Regions from separate parts of the Streptosporangium sp. NPDC051023 genome, predicted to be linked through region 3. Evidence: riboswitches for the same ligand, from Rfam matches in the RefSeq annotation. Region 3 holds a riboswitch; each other region holds the start of a gene.
The links. A riboswitch is a leader RNA that binds a small molecule or an ion and turns the genes downstream of it on or off. The one in region 3 is predicted to bind cobalamin.
Positions count from the first base shown of each region.

Region 1: it holds a riboswitch for cobalamin, as region 3 does, so the genes downstream of both, AB0395_RS14145 (ribonucleoside-diphosphate reductase subunit alpha) here and metE (5-methyltetrahydropteroyltriglutamate--homocysteine S-methyltransferase) in region 3, are expected to answer to the same signal.
Region 2: it holds a riboswitch for cobalamin, as region 3 does, so the genes downstream of both, cobN (cobaltochelatase subunit CobN) here and metE (5-methyltetrahydropteroyltriglutamate--homocysteine S-methyltransferase) in region 3, are expected to answer to the same signal.

Region 1 is NZ_JBFBCE010000017.1:124,488-127,760, reverse strand. Features, by position in the region: gene AB0395_RS14145 (ribonucleoside-diphosphate reductase subunit alpha) at 1-1,295, opposite strand, end outside; cobalamin riboswitch at 1,489-1,688, opposite strand; gene AB0395_RS14140 (tripartite tricarboxylate transporter substrate-binding protein) at 1,693-2,715, opposite strand; gene glmS (glutamine--fructose-6-phosphate transaminase (isomerizing)) at 2,998-3,273, opposite strand, start outside.
Region 2 is NZ_JBFBCE010000046.1:14,654-17,926, reverse strand. Features, by position in the region: gene AB0395_RS27550 (precorrin-8X methylmutase) at 1-52, opposite strand, end outside; gene cobG (precorrin-3B synthase) at 49-1,341, opposite strand; cobalamin riboswitch at 1,365-1,557, shown strand; gene cobN (cobaltochelatase subunit CobN) at 1,680-3,273, shown strand, end outside.
Region 3 is NZ_JBFBCE010000086.1:26,522-38,030, forward strand. Features, by position in the region: gene metE (5-methyltetrahydropteroyltriglutamate--homocysteine S-methyltransferase) at 1-1,307, opposite strand, end outside; cobalamin riboswitch at 1,460-1,652, opposite strand; gene AB0395_RS38325 (hypothetical protein) at 1,864-2,511, shown strand; gene AB0395_RS38330 (AEC family transporter) at 2,649-3,551, shown strand; gene AB0395_RS38335 (MFS transporter) at 3,578-4,819, opposite strand; gene AB0395_RS38340 (TetR family transcriptional regulator) at 4,906-5,577, shown strand; gene AB0395_RS38345 (glucosyl-3-phosphoglycerate synthase) at 5,610-6,563, opposite strand; gene AB0395_RS38350 (hypothetical protein) at 6,693-8,345, shown strand; gene AB0395_RS38355 (helix-turn-helix domain-containing protein) at 8,330-9,766, opposite strand; gene aceA (isocitrate lyase) at 10,038-11,330, shown strand; gene mihF (integration host factor, actinobacterial type) at 11,496-11,509, opposite strand, start outside.

The sequences.
Region 1 (3,273 bases), on a different contig from region 3:
ACGGTCCGGCGCAACCGTGCCCAGTCGACCTCTTGGCCGTCCTCCCCCGAGCCGAGGTGGGCGGCCAGGTTGATCGAGCCGAGGTTGCAGACGGCGGTCTCCGCGTCGCTGGTGACCTCCAGGATCTCGGTGCAGAGGTTCGACAGGTGGATGACGTTCTCCGGGCGGGCCGTCTGGTTGGAGGTCCGGTTCGCGGCGTCCTTGAAGGTCATCCAGCCGTTTCCGGTCTGGGCGAGCGTGCGCATCATGCGGCCGTACAGGGCGCGGGCCTGGATCCGCTTGACGAACCGGCCCTCGGCCTCCGCCGCCCGGTAGGCCTCGTCGAACGCGGCGCCGTACAGGTCGGTGAGGTGCGGGACCTCCTTGGGGTCGAACAGCGACCACGTCTCGTCGGCCTCGACGCGGCGCATGAACTCGTCGGGGATCCAGTTGGCCAGGTTCAGGTTGTGCGTACGGCGAGCCTCCTCGCCGGTGTTGTCACGAAGCTCGAGGAACTCCTCGATGTCGGCGTGCCAGGGCTCCAGGTAGACGCAGGCGGCGCCCTTGCGGCGACCTCCCTGGTTGACCGCGGCGACGCTGGAGTCCAGCGTGCGCAGCCACGGCACGATGCCGTTGGAGTGGCCGTTCGTGCCGCGGATCAGCGAGCCCCTCGATCGGACCCGGGTCCACGCGATGCCGATGCCCCCCGCGTACTTGGAAAGGCGGGCCACCTGGCCGTAGCGCTCGTAGATGGCCTCGAGCTCGTCCCTGGGCGAGTCGAGCAGGAAGCAGGACGACAGCTGGGGCCTGCGCGACCCCGAGTTGAACAGGGTGGGCGAGCTGGGCAGATAGGACAGGGTGGTCATGAGCGCGTACAGCTCGGCGGCCTCCTCGACCGTCTCCGACAGGCCACAGGCCACGCGCAGGAAGAAGTGCTGCGGGCGCTCCAGGACCTTACGGGTCCGCGGGTGGCGCAGCAGGTAACGGTCGTAGACGGTGCGCAGCCCGAAGTACTCGAACCGGTCGTCGGCGTCCGGCGCGACCAGTGCGTCGAGCGCGGCGGCGTTGGCGGCGACGAAGTCGGCCAGCCGGTCCTGGAGGAGCCCGGCCCCGTGGGTCGCGGCGATCGACTCGGAGAAGGTCCCGACCCCGTGCTCCGCCGCCTCGTCGGCGATCAGCTCGGCCAGCAGCCGGGCGGCGACCCTGGAGTTCTCCGGATCGGTGATCACCCGGGCGGCCGCCTCCTCGATGGCCAGCCTGCGGTCCGCCCGCTCGTGCCCGGTCTCCTCAGCGGCGTCGACCAAGGTCTGTGTCACGTCCACCCCTCGCGCTCATAAATCCCCGTACGGCTCCCGCCGGAGGGCGCGCGTCCGCGGACGGTTTCCGGGCACGCCGGACCGCCTCGCTCCGCGGACCCTCCCTCGAGGCCCTGGACAGTCTCCGTGGTCGAGCGCGCCTCGCCTCGCACGCCCGAGGTCGCTCGACGCGTCCCCGGAGCCGGGCTCGGCCCCTCTCCCACACGTCACCGGCAGGTCTTCGGACTCACGGGCGTCCATCACACGCCTACCGACCGCCGCTTCCCAGGCATGGCTCACCCAGTGCTCATGACGGTTTTCGTTCCCGTTCACCGCTGCGGGGCAGTCCCGGACTCACACCGGGTTCCCTCTTGCCTCGCCCTCTCGGGGCGAACCAGCAACGAGGAGGATCCTACATCTAGTGCCGTCTGACGCAACCACCCCAACAACTTGTGTCGAAGGAGCTCAGTAGTCCCAGTTCGCCGAGCACTCCCCGGGCGCGGCGGGTCTCGGTGACGAGCCACTGACGAAAGTCGTCCCCGCTCAGGCAGGCCCGGTTCCAGCCGTTGGCGGCGCACACGGCCTGCCATCGGGGCGAGGCGTCGATCCGGCCACACAGGGCGGCGACCTCGTCCCGGTCCTGAGGGCTCATGCCGCGGGGACCGAACACGCCGCACCAGTCGGCGTACTTGACGCGGACCTCTCGCTCCATCAGCGTCGGCGCGTCGATGCCGTCGATCCGCTCACCGGAGGAGACCGCGAGCGGCAGCAGGCGGCCCACGGCGATCTCCGGCAGGAGGGAGCCGGCCGACCCGAGGAGCGCGGCCACGCGGCCCTCGCCGAGCGCTTCGACGGCCTCGGCGTCGGTGGGGTAGCCCGCGTAGTCCAGCAGCCTGACATCCACCCCGAGGCATTTGCCGATCATGCCGTAGAGCACGTGGTCGGAGCCGCCGTCCACCCCGCCGCCGACCGTTAGCTCCGCCGGATTGCGGCGGAGCACCGCGGCGAAGTCCTCAAAGGTCCGCAACAGGGAGTTGGGGGCGACCACCAGGACCGCCCAATCACCGGCCAGCCTGGCCAGCGGGGTGGTTGCCGCCAGCACGGAGGCGACGTCCGCGGTCTCGGCGCCCGCCAGCATCGGCACGCCGGTCAGGAGCACCGTGCCCCCGCGGGTGAACGGGCCTCCGGCGGCGCCGAACGCGGTCAGCGTGGCCGTGTCGACGCCGCCGGGGCGGTTGCTCACCTCGGCCGCCCCCACCAGTCCGTCCTCGGTCAGGATCGTGGCCAGCGCGCGGGCGGCCTGGTCCCATCCCCGCCCGCGGGCGGCGGGCGCGACGATGGTCAGCCGACCGGCGGGCGCGGCGCCGGAACCGTTCGCCCCGCCACAGCCGCCGGCGACCATGACCCCCAGAGCGAGCGCGAAGAACCGCCTACGGCGCATAAGCGTCCCCTGCCTCTTTGCGACGCCTGACGGCGTCGCGGGCTTGGGCGCTTTCTGGCCGGTGTCTTCCCTCGTCGTTCGGTCGCCGCGCTCCCTCTCTCCTCAGTCCAGACACCGGCGCGCCCAAGCCACAACCGGTCCCACCACCGCATTGGGCTGCTACCTGACCGGCGATCACTGGCCGATCCAGGAAACACCCCCAGACCCCTCAATACCCCACGTTACAGATATGTCACTTTCTGCAATATATTCAGGGCGTCATGCGGCAGGGACGCACCGCGTTCACTCCACGGTGACGCTCTTGGCGAGGTTGCGGGGCTTGTCCACGTCACGCTCAAGCGCGACGGCGGCGTGGTAGGCGAAGATCTGCAGCGGGATCGACAGCAGGATCGGGTCGAGCTCGATCTCGTTCCTGGGCACGACCAGGCAGTCGTCGGCCAGCCTGGGGTCTGCCTCGCGATGCCCGACCATGAGCACCCGCCCGCCGCGCGCGCGGATCTCACCCAGTGTGGTGAGGTTCTTGTCCAGCAACTCGTCGTCGGGAACGATCGCCACGGT
Region 2 (3,273 bases), on a different contig from region 3:
TGGCGAAGGAACGCCGGTAGATCTCCGCGCCGTCACGGACGTAGTCGATCACGTTTCCCCTCTCAGGGCCGTCACCGCGGCCGTGGTCTCTTCGATGCCTACGCAGTCCAGGCTCCTGCCGTCCAGGTCGACCCGGTAGCCGGTGGCGGTGGCGACCACGTCCGCGACCCGCCCCTTCGGGCGACCGCAGCGCCGCTCGCAGCCCGCCCAGTGCACGGGGAGCGTACCGGTGCGTGGGAAGGAGGTTATTGCCAGGGTCGCGTCGGCCCGCACGTCGGCCAGAGACTTGGCGCAGCCGGGACGTCCCGTGCAGGCTGTCACGCTTGTCCACGGCGAGGCGGGGTCCACGACCAGCTCCGCGTCCGTGAGCAGGGCGGCGGCCCTGGCGGCCTCCGCGCGGGTCAGGCCGGGCAGGACCACGCCGCGCCACGGCGTCAGCCGTACCTCTCCGGAGGAGGCCAGGTCCGCGAGCAGCTCCGCCTGGGCCGAGGTCAGCCGCCCCAGCGGCACCGTGACCCCAAGCGTGACCCGGCCTCCCGGCTGCTCGATGATCCCCACCGGTTCCCGCCCCGCGAGCGCCTCCGCGGGTGCCTCTGCGGATGTTTCTGCGGGTGTCTCCGTGGACGGCGTCGGCACCGGGGCCGCCCGCCCGAGTTCCAGGGCGGAGCCGACCCGTTCCGCGACCCGTTCCGCGCAGCCGGGCAGCTCGCGGATCCGCCAGGCACGAGCCTGCGCGACCTCCGGTTCCGCCAGGAACGCCTCGGCGGCGGCGAGCAGAGCGGCCACCGCGGAGCCGACCGGCACGCGCAGGCCGCTGTCGGCGCCCGCGAGGATCAGCGCGGCCTGCCCGGGGCCGACCGGCAGGATCCCGGCGTCGGGGTCCAGCCAGGCCACGTCGCCCCGCCCGTCGTCGAGGGCGAACAGGAAACGCCCCGGCAGCCCGGCGAGGGCGGGCGTGCCGCACAGCCGCAGGTCGAGCTCGGAGACCAGCGGGCTCACGTCGAGCAGGCTCCGGGTGTCGCAGCCGGTCAGCGGCGAGGCGAGGATGTTGCGGATCCGCTCGTGGGTGGCCGAGGGCAGCAGCCCGGCGCCCGCCATGCGGGCCGCGAAGCCGCCCTCCCCGCCGAGCCCGCGTACCTGCGCGTTCGCGCGGGAGGTCAGCTCGATGACGCCGCTCCCGCAGGCCGAGGCGGCGTCGGCGAGCTCGCGGAGCTGGGAGGCCGTCAGCCGCCCTCCGGGGACCCTGACCCGTGCCAGGCCGCCGTCGGCGGCGGCGTGCACCTGCAGTGCCCCCGGACACGCGTCAGGCCGCGATCGTCCGGAAAAGTCGCCAATGACCACGCTGAGGATGGTAACGCCAGTTTCTTGCATGGAACCTCGCTGCCGTAGTCTCATCGTTGGCGACGGCAAAGGGAGGAAGCCGGTGTGAATCCGGCGCGGTCCCGCCACTGTAACCGGGGAGCGAACCCCATCCAGGCCACTGCCCGGCGACGGGCGGGAAGGCTGGGGGGAGCACCGATCCGGGAGCCAGGAGACTCCAGCCGTCGTAGCCGACGACGACCCGGGGCGAGGACCCCGAGGGAGGAAGCCTCCGTGCGCTGTTCGCCGTTCCCCCGCCAGCCTTCCGTGCCCGCTGTCCCCGGGGGCCGTGCCCTCCTGTCCGCCGTGGAGCGTGACGCATGATCCTCCTGCTCTCCACCTCGGACACCGACCTGCTCAGCGCCCGCGCGAGCGGCGCCGACTACCGCCTCGGCAACCCCGCCAGGCTCACGGCGGCGGACCTGCCGCCCCTGGTTGAGGGCGCGGACCTGATTGTGGTCCGGCTGCTCGGCGGGCGCCGCGCCTGGGAGGAGGGCCTGGACGCCCTGCTCGCCGGACCGGTGCCCGTCGTCGTGCTCGGCGGCGAGCAGGCGCCGGACGCCGAGCTGATGGAGCTGTCGACCGTGCCGGGCGGGGTGTGCGCCGAGGCGCACGCCTACCTCGCCCACGGCGGACCGGCCAACCTCGTCGAGCTCGGCCACTTCCTCTCGGACACCCTGCTGCTGACCGGGCACGGTTTCGCCGCCCCCGCCCCGACCCCCGCCTGGGGCGTGCTCGAGCGCCCGGCACGCAGCCAGGAGGGCCCCGTCGTCGGGGTGCTCTACTACCGCGCCCACCACGTCGCGGGCAACACCGCCTTCGTCGAGACCCTCTGCTCGGCGATCGAGGACGCGGGCGCCCGCGCGCTGCCCGTCTACTGCGCCTCCCTGCGCAGCGCCGAGCCCGGCCTGCTGGAGCTCCTGCGCACGGTCGACGCCCTGGTGGTGACCGTGCTCGCCGCAGGCGGCACCCGCCCCGCGACCGCCTCGGCGGGCGGCGACGACGAGGCCTGGGATGTCGGCGCGCTCGCCGAGCTGGACGTCCCGATCCTGCAGGGCCTGTGCCTGACCGGCAGCAGGGCCTCCTGGGAGGAGAACGACGACGGCCTCTCCCCGCTCGACGCGGCGACCCAGGTCGCGATCCCCGAGTTCGACGGGCGGATCATCACGGTGCCCTTCTCCTTCAAGGAGATCGACGGGGACGGGCTGACCGTTTACGCCGCCGACCCGGAGCGCGCCGCGCGGGTGGCGGGCATCGCCGTACGGCACGCCGTGCTCAGGCACGTCCCGCCCGCGGAGCGGCGGATCGTGCTGATGCTGTCCGCCTACCCCACCAAGCACTCCAGGATCGGCAACGCCGTCGGCCTCGACACCCCGGCGAGCCTGGTGCGGCTGCTGGCCGCGATGCGCGAGCGGGGCTACGACATCGGCGCGGAGGGCGAGCTGCCCGGCGTGACCGAGCAGGACGGCGACGCGCTGATCCACGCGCTGATCGCCGCGGGCGGCCAGGACCCCGAATGGCTCACCGAGGAGCAGCTCGCGGGCAATCCGGTGCGCATCGCGGCGGGCCGGTACGCCGAGTGGTACGCCACGCTCCCCGAGGACCTGCGCTCCGGCATGGAGGAGCACTGGGGGCCCGCGCCCGGCGAGCTGTTCGTCGACACCTCCCAGGACCCGGACGGCGAGATCGTGCTGGCCGCGCTGCGCGCGGGCAATGTGGTGGTCATGGTGCAGCCGCCCCGCGGGTTCGGCGAGAACCCCATCGCGATCTACCACGACCCCGACCTGCCGCCCAGCCACCACTACCTGGCGGCCTACCGCTGGCTGGCCGACGGCTTCGGCGCGCACGCCGTGGTGCACGTGGGCAAGCACGGCAACCTGGAGTGGCTGCCGGGCAAGTCGGCGGGCCTTTCCG
Region 3 (11,509 bases):
AGAGCGGCGCGCTGCGCTGCGGCCCGCTCGGGGTAGGGCTGGGGACGGCGCGTGTCCTGCGGGGTGACCGCGGCGCAGCGGGACCGTACGGCAGGATCGCGGGTGAGCGCGGAGGCCGCGCGCGAGGCGAGGTCGGCCCGGTTGGCCGCCAGCTGCCCGGCAACCGCGCCGGTGCCCTCGCTCAGCCCCCGGGCGAGAGTGGCGATCTCGGCCGTCTTCTGCCTGGCGAAGGCGAGCCAGCGGCCGACCTGCGGGTCGATCCCGTGCTCGAGCGCGGTGTCCAGCGGAACGTGCAGCAGCGAGCAGGAGGCCGCCACATCCACCCGGCCCGCCAAGCCGAGGAGGGTGGCGAGGGTGGACAGCGACCTGCCCAGGTCGTTGATCCACACGTTGCGGCCGTCCACGACCCCGGCGATCAGGCGCTTGCCCGGCAGCCCGCCCACCCGGGCCAGGTCGTCCAGGTTCGCCGCGGCCGGGCCGGTGAAGTCCAGCCCCAGGCCCTCGATCGGCGCCTCGGCCAGGACCGGCAGGGCCTCGCCGAGGCGGTCGAAGTAACTCGCGACGAGGATCTTCGGCCGGTCGGCGAGGGTGCCGAGCTCGCGGTAGGCGCGGGCGGCGGCCTCAAGCACGGTCCGGGGCCTGTCCTGGACCAGGGCGGGCTCGTCCAGCTGCACCCACTCGGCTCCGCCGGCCCGCAGGGCGGCGAGCACCTGCGCGTAGACGGGCAGCAGCCGGTCCAGCAGGGTGAGCGGGTCGAAGCCGGGGTCGGCGCCGGGCTCGGGCTTGGCCAGCAGCAGATAGGTGACCGGGCCGACGAGCACGGGACGCGCGGTGTGACCGAGCTCGACGGCCTCACGCAGTTCGCCGACGGGCTTGGTGAGGTCGGCGATGAAGACGGTATCCGGTCCCAGCTCGGGCACCAGGTAGTGGTAGTTGGTGTCGAACCACTTGGTCATCTCCAGCGGGGCGACGTCCCGGGTGCCACGCGCCATGGCGAAGTAGCCGTCCAGGGTGTCGGCCTCGATGGCGGCCCGGTGGCGTCCGGGGATGGCCCCGACCATGACGCTGGTGTCCAGCACATGGTCATACAGCGAGAAGTCCCCGGTGGGAACCTCCCGCACGCCCGCGTCCGCCAGCTGCCGCCAGTTGCCGCGGCGCAGCCTGGCCGCGACGTCGCGCAGCTCTTCGGCGGTGACGCGACCGGCCCAGTAGCCCTCGATCGCCTTCTTCAGCTCACGGTCCGGTCCCTGGCGCGGATAGCCGTGGACGGTGGCGATCGATGAGGGGGTGGCGGAAGTCTCAGCCACGAAACTCTCCTTCGCGAGTCATGGAGGACCCCGGTGCTCCCGAGAGGCGCGAAGGAACGGCTGACCGGCGGGCACGTCGTGCCCGCCCGCACCGCGACCCGCCCTCGAGGTCACCGAAGTCACCGCGTACGTGGTCGCGCGCGGGCAGTGGCAGGTCTTCGGACTCGCGGGCACGCCATGGCGTTCTTCGCGCCTTGGCATCTACTGGCCGTCGCTTCCCCGATCCGGTGTCCGGATCCAGTGCGTATGACGGCGGTCGTTCCCACTCACCGCTGCGGGGCAGTCCCGGAATTGGCGAGCTCGCGAGCCAAACAGGCGAGCGCTGCCGCACCGGGTTCCCTCTTACGACGCGCCTGCCTGGCGGGCAGGGCGAACCGACTGCGGGTCCAGCCTAGGCGCATTCCGCGCCCCGGGCGACAGGAACTCCGTGTGGCGGTGCCATACGAACCGACGCGAAGCCGTACGAAACGGCGCGAAATGGCCGGTGCCGTCCCGAAGGCGGCTCCTCCTCCCCGGCGGCGTCGAACCATCACGCGGCGGGATACGTGGTGAGAGCATGTTGAGGCATCGAGTTCTCACCGTTCTCCTGCTGCTGGCCGCGACCGTCGTGATCACCCCCGGTACGGCATGCGCCTGCAGTTGCGCTCCGCTGGGACCTGCGGAGCAGGTCGGCAGGGCAGCCGCCGTCTTCACCGGGACGGTGGTCTCCGCCCGCCCGGCCAAGGGCGATCCGCTCGGCCCCAGGCCGCCGATCATCTACACCTTCAGGGCCGACCAGGTCTACAAGGGCAGGGCCGACGCCGAGTACCAGGTGGCCACCAACGCCGACAGCGCGGCCTGTGGCTACGGCTTCACCGTCGGTTCCCGTTACCTGGTCCTCGCCTCGGATGAGAAGACGGGCCTGTTCGACACCGACCCGGGCGTCCCGCTGCACACGGCGTTGTGCGACGGCAACCTGGCGGTCCGCGCCGGTGAGGGGCCGTTGCACGCGCAGGACGCGATCCAGAACGGGGAGCCGCTCTCCGCCGGACTCCTGTCCGCGCTCGGTACGGCCACCCGTCCCCGCCCCACCTCCTCTCCCGCCGCGACCCCCGTCTCCTCCCCCTCCGCGGCGATCTCCCCGTGGCTCTACGCGGTCGGAGCGGCGGCGCTCCTCGCTCTCGCCTTCGCCGGATGGCGGCTGTCCGGGAAACGCCGGATGTGAGGTTCCGTTCTCCGGCCGCCGAGTACGGCACAGCGCGCGGCCGGAGGAGTGCCGGCGGAACCCCCGGCTCCCGGATGTCAAGATCGGCCAGATACGCTCGAAGCCTGCCGGCACGAGGAGTCTGCGATGGCCCCCCATTGATCGCGGCCTTCGTCCCGATCTGGGTGCTGACGTTGCTCGGCTTCGTCGCCGGGCGGTTCCGGCTGCTGGGCGCGGAGGCCGACCGGGTTCTCGGTGGGTTCGTCTTCCATCTCGCGATGCCGGCCGCGCTGTTCTCCATCCTCAGCAGGACCCGGCTGTCGTTCAGCGGGCCCGCGCTGGGCGCCTTCGCCGCCAGCACCGTCGTGACCATGGCCCTGGGCTTCGCGCTGAGCCGCCACGTTCTCGGCAGGAAGCCCGGCGAGGCCACGATCGGCGCGATGGCCGCGGGCTACGTGAACTCCGCCAATCTCGGCATCCCGGTCACGCTGCAGGTGCTCGGCGACGCCACCTTCCTGACCGGGGTCCTGCTCTTCCAGCTTCTGGTGATCACTCCGGTCGTGCTCGTGGCCTTGGACCGGAGCGCGGAGCGCGGGCTCAGGCCCGCCCGGCTGGCGAGCCTGCCGCTGCGCAACCCGGTGATCCTCGGCCTGGCCGCGGGTGTGCTCTGCTCCGTGCTCGGCTGGCGCCCGCCACCGTTGATCGCCGAACCGCTGGCCCTGCTCGGCGGCGCGGCCGTACCCGCCGCGCTGGTCGCGCTCGGCCTCTCGCTGACCGTGCGCGGCCCCGACCTGACGGGCGAACGGACCGAGGTGCTCGCGCTGTCGGCCATGAAACTGCTGGCCCAGCCGCTGCTGGCCTACCTGTTCGGGCTGCTGGCGCGGCTGAGCCGCGCCGAACTGCTCGCGGTGGTCGTCTGCGCGGCCTTGCCGACCGCGCAGAACGCCTACGTCTACGCCCGCGAGTACGGCCAGGCCGACTCGGTCGCCCGCGGAACCGTGATCACCGGCACCGCGCTGTCGATGCTCACCCTTGCGGCGATCGGCTGGCTGCTGGGGTAAGCGGCGCCTTGGCCATGGCGAGCGATTCACGAACCGGTCACCCGGCCGGTGTGTGTCGCGGCCAGCAGGGCCAGTACGCCGAGGAGCAGGATCCCGGCCAGGCCGTACATCAGCGCACCGAAGCCGCCCGTGATGAAGGCCGTGGCGAGTTGCGGGCCGAGGCTCCCGCCGAGGAACAGGGAGAAGGTGAACAGGGCCAGCGCCGTACCGCGCGCCTGCCCGGCGATCACGCCGATGTTCTCGTTCAGCGCGGGGGCGCCCGCGGCGACGCCGAGCACGTAGACGGCCAGGAGCAGGGCGAGGCCGACCAGGCCAGGGCGGATCACCGCGACGGCGGCGAGTGCGAGGGCCGCGAGCGCGAGCAGGTACGCCGCGCGCCGGGAGGCGGCGATCCTGCCGAGCAGCGGCGTCAGCAGCGGAACGACGATCATGGACGGCAGGCCGCTGATTCGCAGGGCCATCAGCGCGTCGGGGGAACCAGCGACGCCCACGGGACCGCCGAGCTGCAGTCCGGTGTACACCGCGACGAACGTGGCCAGGATGGTGACCGTCGCGGCGTAGCGGAGCAGCAGCGCGGGAGTCGCCAGCAGGGCGGGCACCGCGCGGTAGGCGGACAGGAACGAACCGGAGAGCTCGCGCGAGGGGTCGGGCAGCATCACCGCGGCCGCGGCGACGGCAGCCACCGCGAACGCCACAGCGGAGATCAGGAAGATGCCGCGCCAGCCCACAATCGGGCCCAGCGCCTGAGCCACGACCTGGAACAGCACGGCCGCGGCCAGGAACCCGCTCGTCACGGTGGCCAGCGCGACCATCCGGTGGCGCGGCTCGATCCGCTCCGCCATGTAGGCCATCGCGGCGGGCGGGAAGATCGCCACGGTGACCCCCTGCAGCACCCGGAACGCGATCGCGATCTCGGGTCCCGGGGCCACGGCGACCAGGGCCGTGGCCACCGCCGCGATCGGCAGGCCGAGGCAGATCAGGCGCTTACGCCCGTACCGGTCGGAGAGCGGGCCGAACAGCAGGAACCCGGCGGCGTATCCGACGCCGAACGCGGTCACGAGCCAGGTGAGACCGCTCTGCGGGGTCTGCCATCCGGCCGCCATGCCGTGCAGCAGCGGGATCACCACATAGAGCTGACCGCTGGACAGCACGGCGGTCAGTGTGAAGACCGCGAGGGTGCGCCAGAGCGGCGCGCGCCTCTGGGGAAGGGCCTGTGGGAGAGAGGCAGGGGGTGCCGTGAGAGACGGCGCGGGGGAGATGTCGCTCATGGCAGGACCGTAACCAACTATCTAGTTGGAAGTCAACCAACCGGTTGGTAGAGACAACCAACTGGTTGGTCCACTACACTTGCGCCATGTCGAAGGAAGCCACGAGGGACGCGCTCCTCACCGCCGCCCGCAGCGAATTCGCCGCCTACGGGATCGCCGGCGCCAGGGTTGACCGGATCGCCGAGCGCGCCGGGGTCAACAAGGAGCGCATCTACGGATACTTCGGCAGCAAGGAGAAGCTGTTCGACCAGGTGATGGAGTCCGTCCTCGACGAGATGGCCGAGGTCGTCGCCATGCCCGGCGACGACCCCATCGACTACGTCGGCAAGATCCACGACTTCTACCTCGCCAACCCCGAGCTGACCCGGCTGCTGATGTGGGAGTCGCTGCACTATCGCGAGGACGCCCTGGAAGGACAGCACCGGCGGATCGCCCGATGCGCAGCGAAGGCCGAGTCGCTCGCCGCGGGCCTGGGACGCGAACCGTCCCCCGAGGTCTCACGCACGATGATGACCCTGATCGGGCTGGCCGCATGGCCGATGGTCATGCCCAGGCTCGGCCGCATCGTCGTGGGTGAGGAGTTCGGCACCGAGGAGGGGCACCGGCGGATGCGCGAGCACCTGGTCGACTTCGTGCGCACCGCCCTGAACCACGCCCCGCCCGGCGCCGCCGACGGTGAAACCAGGGAGAACACCGACGGTGAACCCGGCGGGAACGCCGAACCCGTCTCGGGCCGGGGCACGGCGCGCGAGGTGTGACAGGGCCCGCTCCGATCGGCCTCCTCCACGGGTCAGTCTCCGGTATGGCGGCGCCCGTCGACGGTGACCATCGGGGGGCGTTCGGCGACGGCCACGTCGCGCACGGTCACCTGGTGCCCGTCCGCGCCCCTGCGGAACTGGGCGAGACGGGGAGAGGGCGTGTGCAGCGAGACCATCTTGTTGTGGCGTTCGAGGCGCGACCACGAGGTCTGCAGGATCTGGGCGGCCATCCCGCCGAGCGCCTCCGTCGACTGGTGGGAGTGGACACGGCGGCCCAGGTCGACCTGGGCGAGGGAGTCGAGCCCGACGAGCTCGAGCAGGTCGACCAGCAGAGCCAGCTCGACCCCGTAACCGGTGACGAAGGGGATCCGCTCCAGCACGGAGCGCCGTCCGGCGTACTCACCGGCGAGGGGCTGCACGAACCCGGCGAGCTGTGGCCAGTGCAGGTTGAGCAGGGGCCGCGCGACCAGCTCGGTGACCCGCCCTCCCCCGCTCTGCACGTTCTGCAGCGGCCGGTCGTAGCAGCCCTTGACGTAGACCACGCCGGAGTCGTCGAGCAGCGGGCCGAGCAGCCCGGTCACGAACGAGGTGCGGAACTCGCGCAGGTCCGCGTCGACGAAGACCAGCAGGTCGCCGGAGGTCACCGCGAGGGACTTCCACAGCGCCTCCCCCTTGCCGTCCAGCGGTTTCAGGTCCGGCAGGATCTCGTCCTGCGCGACCACCCTCGCTCCGGCCTGCGCGGCGCGCGCGGCGGTCTCGTCGACGGATCGGGAGTCGATGACCACGATCTCGTCGACGAGCGGGGCCTCCTCCATCAGGTCGCGCCGGATCGCCGCGACGATCTCCCCGACCGTCTCCGCCTCGTCGCGTGCCGGCAGCACGACGCTGATCGTGCTGTTTCCCTTGGCCCGCAGCAACCACGGCAACGGCCAGTCATCCGACGACGAGGTGCGCCTGCCCAGCCATGCCTCCACTTCAGGCAGCACAGCCCATCCTTCCCCGCACCTCGGAAATCACGGGTATCACCCTATGCGGCTCTGATTCTCGGCGAGTACGGGCTCTCGTACCCGTCACGTAGTGGGAAGATCGGCTCAAAGCAGCGAGGAGGGGCGGGTATGGACCCGGTGGCCGTGATGAGGGCGGCGCGCACCGTCCGTGACGAGCTGGACCGCATGCCCGGCGACACCTCGGCGGAGCTTCGCGACCGGCTCGACCTGCTGCTCGCCGAGGAAGGTGGACAGCCGCCCGGCCCGCTGGCCGAGGCCGTCACCTCGCTTCTGTCCCAGTACGGCCCCGCGTGGGAGCGGTTCTGCCTGCTGCTCGGCCAGGAGGGGCCCGCCCCTGGCGAGCTCACGCCGGAGCGGTCCGCCCCTGCCGAGCGTGCGCCGGAGCGCGGCCCCTCGGTGATCGGCAGGCTGACCGGGGCCTTCCGGAGGCGGCGTAGGGAGGGCGGGGAGCGTCCCGCGGCCTCGGGCGGCCAGGAGCCGCGGCTCCTGCCGCTCGTCGAGGCACCCGGCGAGGTCGTCGCGGGCTGGGGCGCCGAGGTCGAGGTCGGCCTGACGGCGGAGGAGGCGTCCGGTGGCCAGGCCGCGCCGTACGCCGCTCACGAGCCCGTCGACCTGAACATCCAGATCATCGCCGAGGGGTTCGAGGCGCCGGGCGGGTGGCGGGTGCGGCTGCGCGTGGACGAGGCCTCGCCGTACCCCAGGGCGCAGGTCGGCCTGGTCGCCCTGGCACAGGAGCAGCCGGTCACCGCCAGGCAGATCCAGGTGATCCACGCGGTGCGCGGCCAGGTGACCGGCTTCGGCGTGCGCGCGCTCGCGGTCCTCGACTCCCCCGGCCTGCTCGGCCAGGAGAACGCCCCGCATCCGGTCGCGGGCACCCCGGTACGGCTGGCGGGCACCGGGGAGGCGCCGGACGTCACGGCGGTCGTCGTGCACGGCGACCGGCCGGGGCGGCTGTGGTGGGCCTACCAGTCTCCGCACTTCGTCACCCCCGACCAGGCGGAGGCCTGCGAGCTCGGCATGCGGGTCTCGGAGTTCGGGCGACGCCTGGCCGAGCAGTCCCTCCCCCTCGAGGAGGTGGGAGGGCAGGTCACGGCGCGGATACCCGCGGGCTTCTGGGAGCTGCTGAACGCGGTCGCGGGGCGAATCGCCCCGCGGCGCCCGAGCGTGCTGATCCTGTCCCAGGAACCGCACGTCCCGTGGGAGCTGGCCACGCTGGAGCATCCGTTCGACCGGTCCCTGCCCGGCTTCCTGAACTGCCAGACGGTGATGGGGCGCTGGCCGCTCGGCGGGCGCCGTCCCGAGCTGCCGCCGCCCGTGCGGGCGGGCGGCTCCGGCATGGCGGTCGTGTACGGCGGGCCGCACCCGCACCCGCTGGTCTCCGCCTTCGGCGCCAGGCAGGTGAGCCCCGCGCTGGGCGACGTCCTGGCGCTGCTCGGCGACCCGCCGGACGTGGTCCACTTCGCCACCGGCGGTCCGGCGCCCGAGTCCCTCGGCCGCGGCATGGGGGGTGGCTCGTTCGTCTTCCTGGACGAGCCCGGCGACTGCCAGCCGTTCCTGCTCGCGGGCGCGAGCGGGGCCGTCGCCCCGTTCAGGCCCGTCGGCGACGGCCTGGTCGAGGAGTTCTACCGCCGCGCCCTGGGCGGCGAACCGCCCGCCGAGGTGCTGCGGTCCCTGCGCTGCATGGCCCCGGCGACCGCGCCCGCCTACCAGTTCTTCGGCCACCCCGCGCTCACGCTGGCCCGGGATCACCCGACGGCGTGACGCTCCAGGAAGGTGTAGACGTCGGCCTCGTCCACACCGGGGAAGGATCCGGGCGGCAGCGCGGCCAGGACGTGGGAGTTGCCGCGCGCCGACGGCCAGGCGTAGCCCTCCCAGCGCTGGGTCAGCTCGGCGGGCGGCCGGCGGCAGCAGTCGCCGGTCGGGCACCCCGACCTGGTGCGGTTGGTGGTCTCCCTGCCGCGGAACCAGCGCGACTCCCGGTACGGCACGCCGAGGGTGATGGCGAAGTCCCTCTCCCGTGAGGGGTCCACGTGGGCGACGCAGAAGTAGGTGCCGGTCGGCGAGTCGGAGTACTGGTAGAAGACCGAGAACCTGTCCGGGGAGCGGAAGACCTGCCGCCCCGACCACTGCAGGCACATCCGCTGCCCCTCGATCGCCCCCTGCTCGTCCGCCGGAAAGACGATGCCGTCGTTCTCGTACGCCTTGAAGATGATCCCGCCCGCGTCGTTGCGGACGAAGTGGCAGGTCAGGTCCAGGAAGTGGGTCGCGAGGTTGGTGAAGCGGTGCGCGGCCATCTCGTAGGAGACGGCGAACACATCCCTGAGGTCCTCGACGCTGAGCGCCCGGTCCTGCTTCGCCTCCCTGAGGTACGGCACGGCGGTGGCCTCGGGCACCAGCACGGCGGCGGCGAAGTAGTTGGCCTCGGTCCGCTGCCGGAGGAAGTCGGCGAAGTCACGGGGCTTGTGGTGGCCGAGGGCGAGGTGGCCGAGGGTCTGCAGCAGGATCGTCCTGGGGGTGTGCATACCGAGCTGCTCGTGCTTGACGTAGATGCGCCGGTTGCGAAGGTCGGTGATGGAACGCACCGTTCGAGGCAGGTCCTGGACCGTCTGCACCGTGTAGCCGAAATGGGTGACCAGGGCCTGGACGGTGCTCTGCGACAGCGCGCCGGTACGGTAGCCGACCGCGGAGAGCGCCTCGGCCGCCGCCTTCTCGATCTCCTCGAAGTAGTTGCCCCGCTCGCGCTGCATGCGGCGCAGCTCGGCGTTGGCGACGCGCGCCTCCTCCGGGGTCGCGGTGCCCTTGGCCTGGCGTGAGCGCAGCTCACCGTAGAGGCCGAGGATGTGTTCGAGCACGTCGTTGGGGACGCGGGCGGAGACCTTCAGCCTGGCGAGGCCGAGCCCGGCGTACAGCGGGTCGCGCTGGGCCTCCTCGAGCGCCATCTCCAGCTGCGCCCTCCTGTTGGGCGCCTGACGGCGCAGCAGTTCCTCGACGGGGACGTTGAGCGCGGCGGCGAGGGACTTCAGCAGCGACAGCTTGGGCTCACGCTTGCCGTTCTCGAGCAGCGAGAGCTGGCTCGGCGCGCGGCTGACGCGTTCGCCGAGGTCGGAGAGGGTGAGGCCGCGCTGCTTGCGCAGGTGTCTTAAGCGCTGGCCGAACGCGATGAGATCGAGCTCCTGCGTCAAGGACAGCGGTTCTTCACCGACCAACGATGCCATAGCACGATGCTAAACGAAATTTCGAGGGATATTTCAAGCACCCCCGGAGTCCGTGACCGACACGACTCGGATTGGTCTAGTCCATAGCGAAAACTATGAATTTCTTCTGCCCCGAATACCGACAACTGTTCCCGTTGAGAGAAAAAACGTCGTTCTTTCGTGGAGATCGACCTTGTTTGCCCCTTTCGTCCGGGCACACACTCGAACCAAGGCACCCAGGGGACGACAAGGAGTCACGATGAACGATCGCCTCAAGGGAGCCGCAGACGAGCTGCGGCGGGAGTGGCAGACCAACCCTCGATGGGTGGGAACCGAGCGGACCTATACGGCCGAAGACGTGGTTCGACTCCGGGGATCCATCCAGGAGGAGCACACTCTCGCCCGGCTCGGTGCCGAACGACTGTGGGATCTGTTGAACACCGAGGACTACGTGCACGCCCTCGGCGCGCTGACCGGAAACCAGGCCGTGCAGCAGGTCAAGGCGGGCCTGAAAGCGATCTACCTGTCCGGCTGGCAGGTCGCCGCCGACGCGAACCTGGGCGGGCAGACCTACCCCGACCAGAGCCTCTACCCGGCCAACTCCGTCCCCGCTGTGGTGCGTCGCATCAACAACGCGCTGCTGCGCGCCGACCAGATCACCTGGTCGGAGGGCGAGCAGGCCGCCCCCCACTGGCTGGCCCCGATCGTGGCCGACGCGGAGGCGGGTTTCGGCGGCGTGCTCAACGCCTTCGAGCTGATGAAGGGCATGATCACGGCGGGTGCCGCGGGCGTGCACTGGGAGGACCAGCTCGCCTCGGAGAAGAAGTGCGGCCACCTGGGCGGAAAGGTGCTCATCCCGACCAGCCAGCACATCAAGACGCTCAACGCGGCCCGCCTCGCGGCCGACGTCGCGGGTGTCCCCTCTGTGATCATCGCGCGGACCGACGCACAGGCCGCGACACTCCTGACCACCGACGTCGACCCCCGCGACCGGGCCTTCACCACCGGCGACCGCACGGCGGAGGGCTTCTACCGCGTCCGCAACGGCGTCGCCTCCTGCATCTCGCGCGGCCTCGCCTACGCCCCCTACTCCGACCTGCTGTGGATGGAGACCTCGACCCCGGACCTGGACGTCGCCCGCGAGTTCGCCGAGGCCGTCAAGGCCGAGTATCCCGACCAGATGCTCGCCTACAACTGCTCGCCCTCCTTCAACTGGAAGAAGCACCTGGACGACTCGACCATCGCCAAGTTCCAGCGTGAGCTCGGACACATGGGCTACAAGTTCCAGTTCATCACGCTGGCGGGCTTCCACTCGCTCAACTACTCGATGTTCGACCTGGCAAAGGGATATGCCGAGGAGGGCATGACCGCCTACGTCGAACTTCAGGAGGCAGAGTTCTCCGCGGAACCCCGCGGCTACACCGCGACCCGCCACCAGCGCGAGGTCGGCACCGGATACTTCGACCTGGTCAGCACGGCCGTCGCGCCGGACTCCTCAACCACTGCGCTCAGGGGCTCCACGGAAGAGGAGCAGTTCGAAACGGCTCACTAACCCTTCGGACAGAGCTCGCCCGGATGCTTCCAGGGCATGGGACCGCTCCCCGGGCGAGCTCGACGACCAGGTCGTAGAAGGCCCCGCCGTACGGATCTCCCCTCTCCGTACGGCGGGGCCTTTCTCCGTCGGCCGTCTTCTGGCCGGTCAGGCGCGCTCCCGGCCTCAGCTCGTGACAG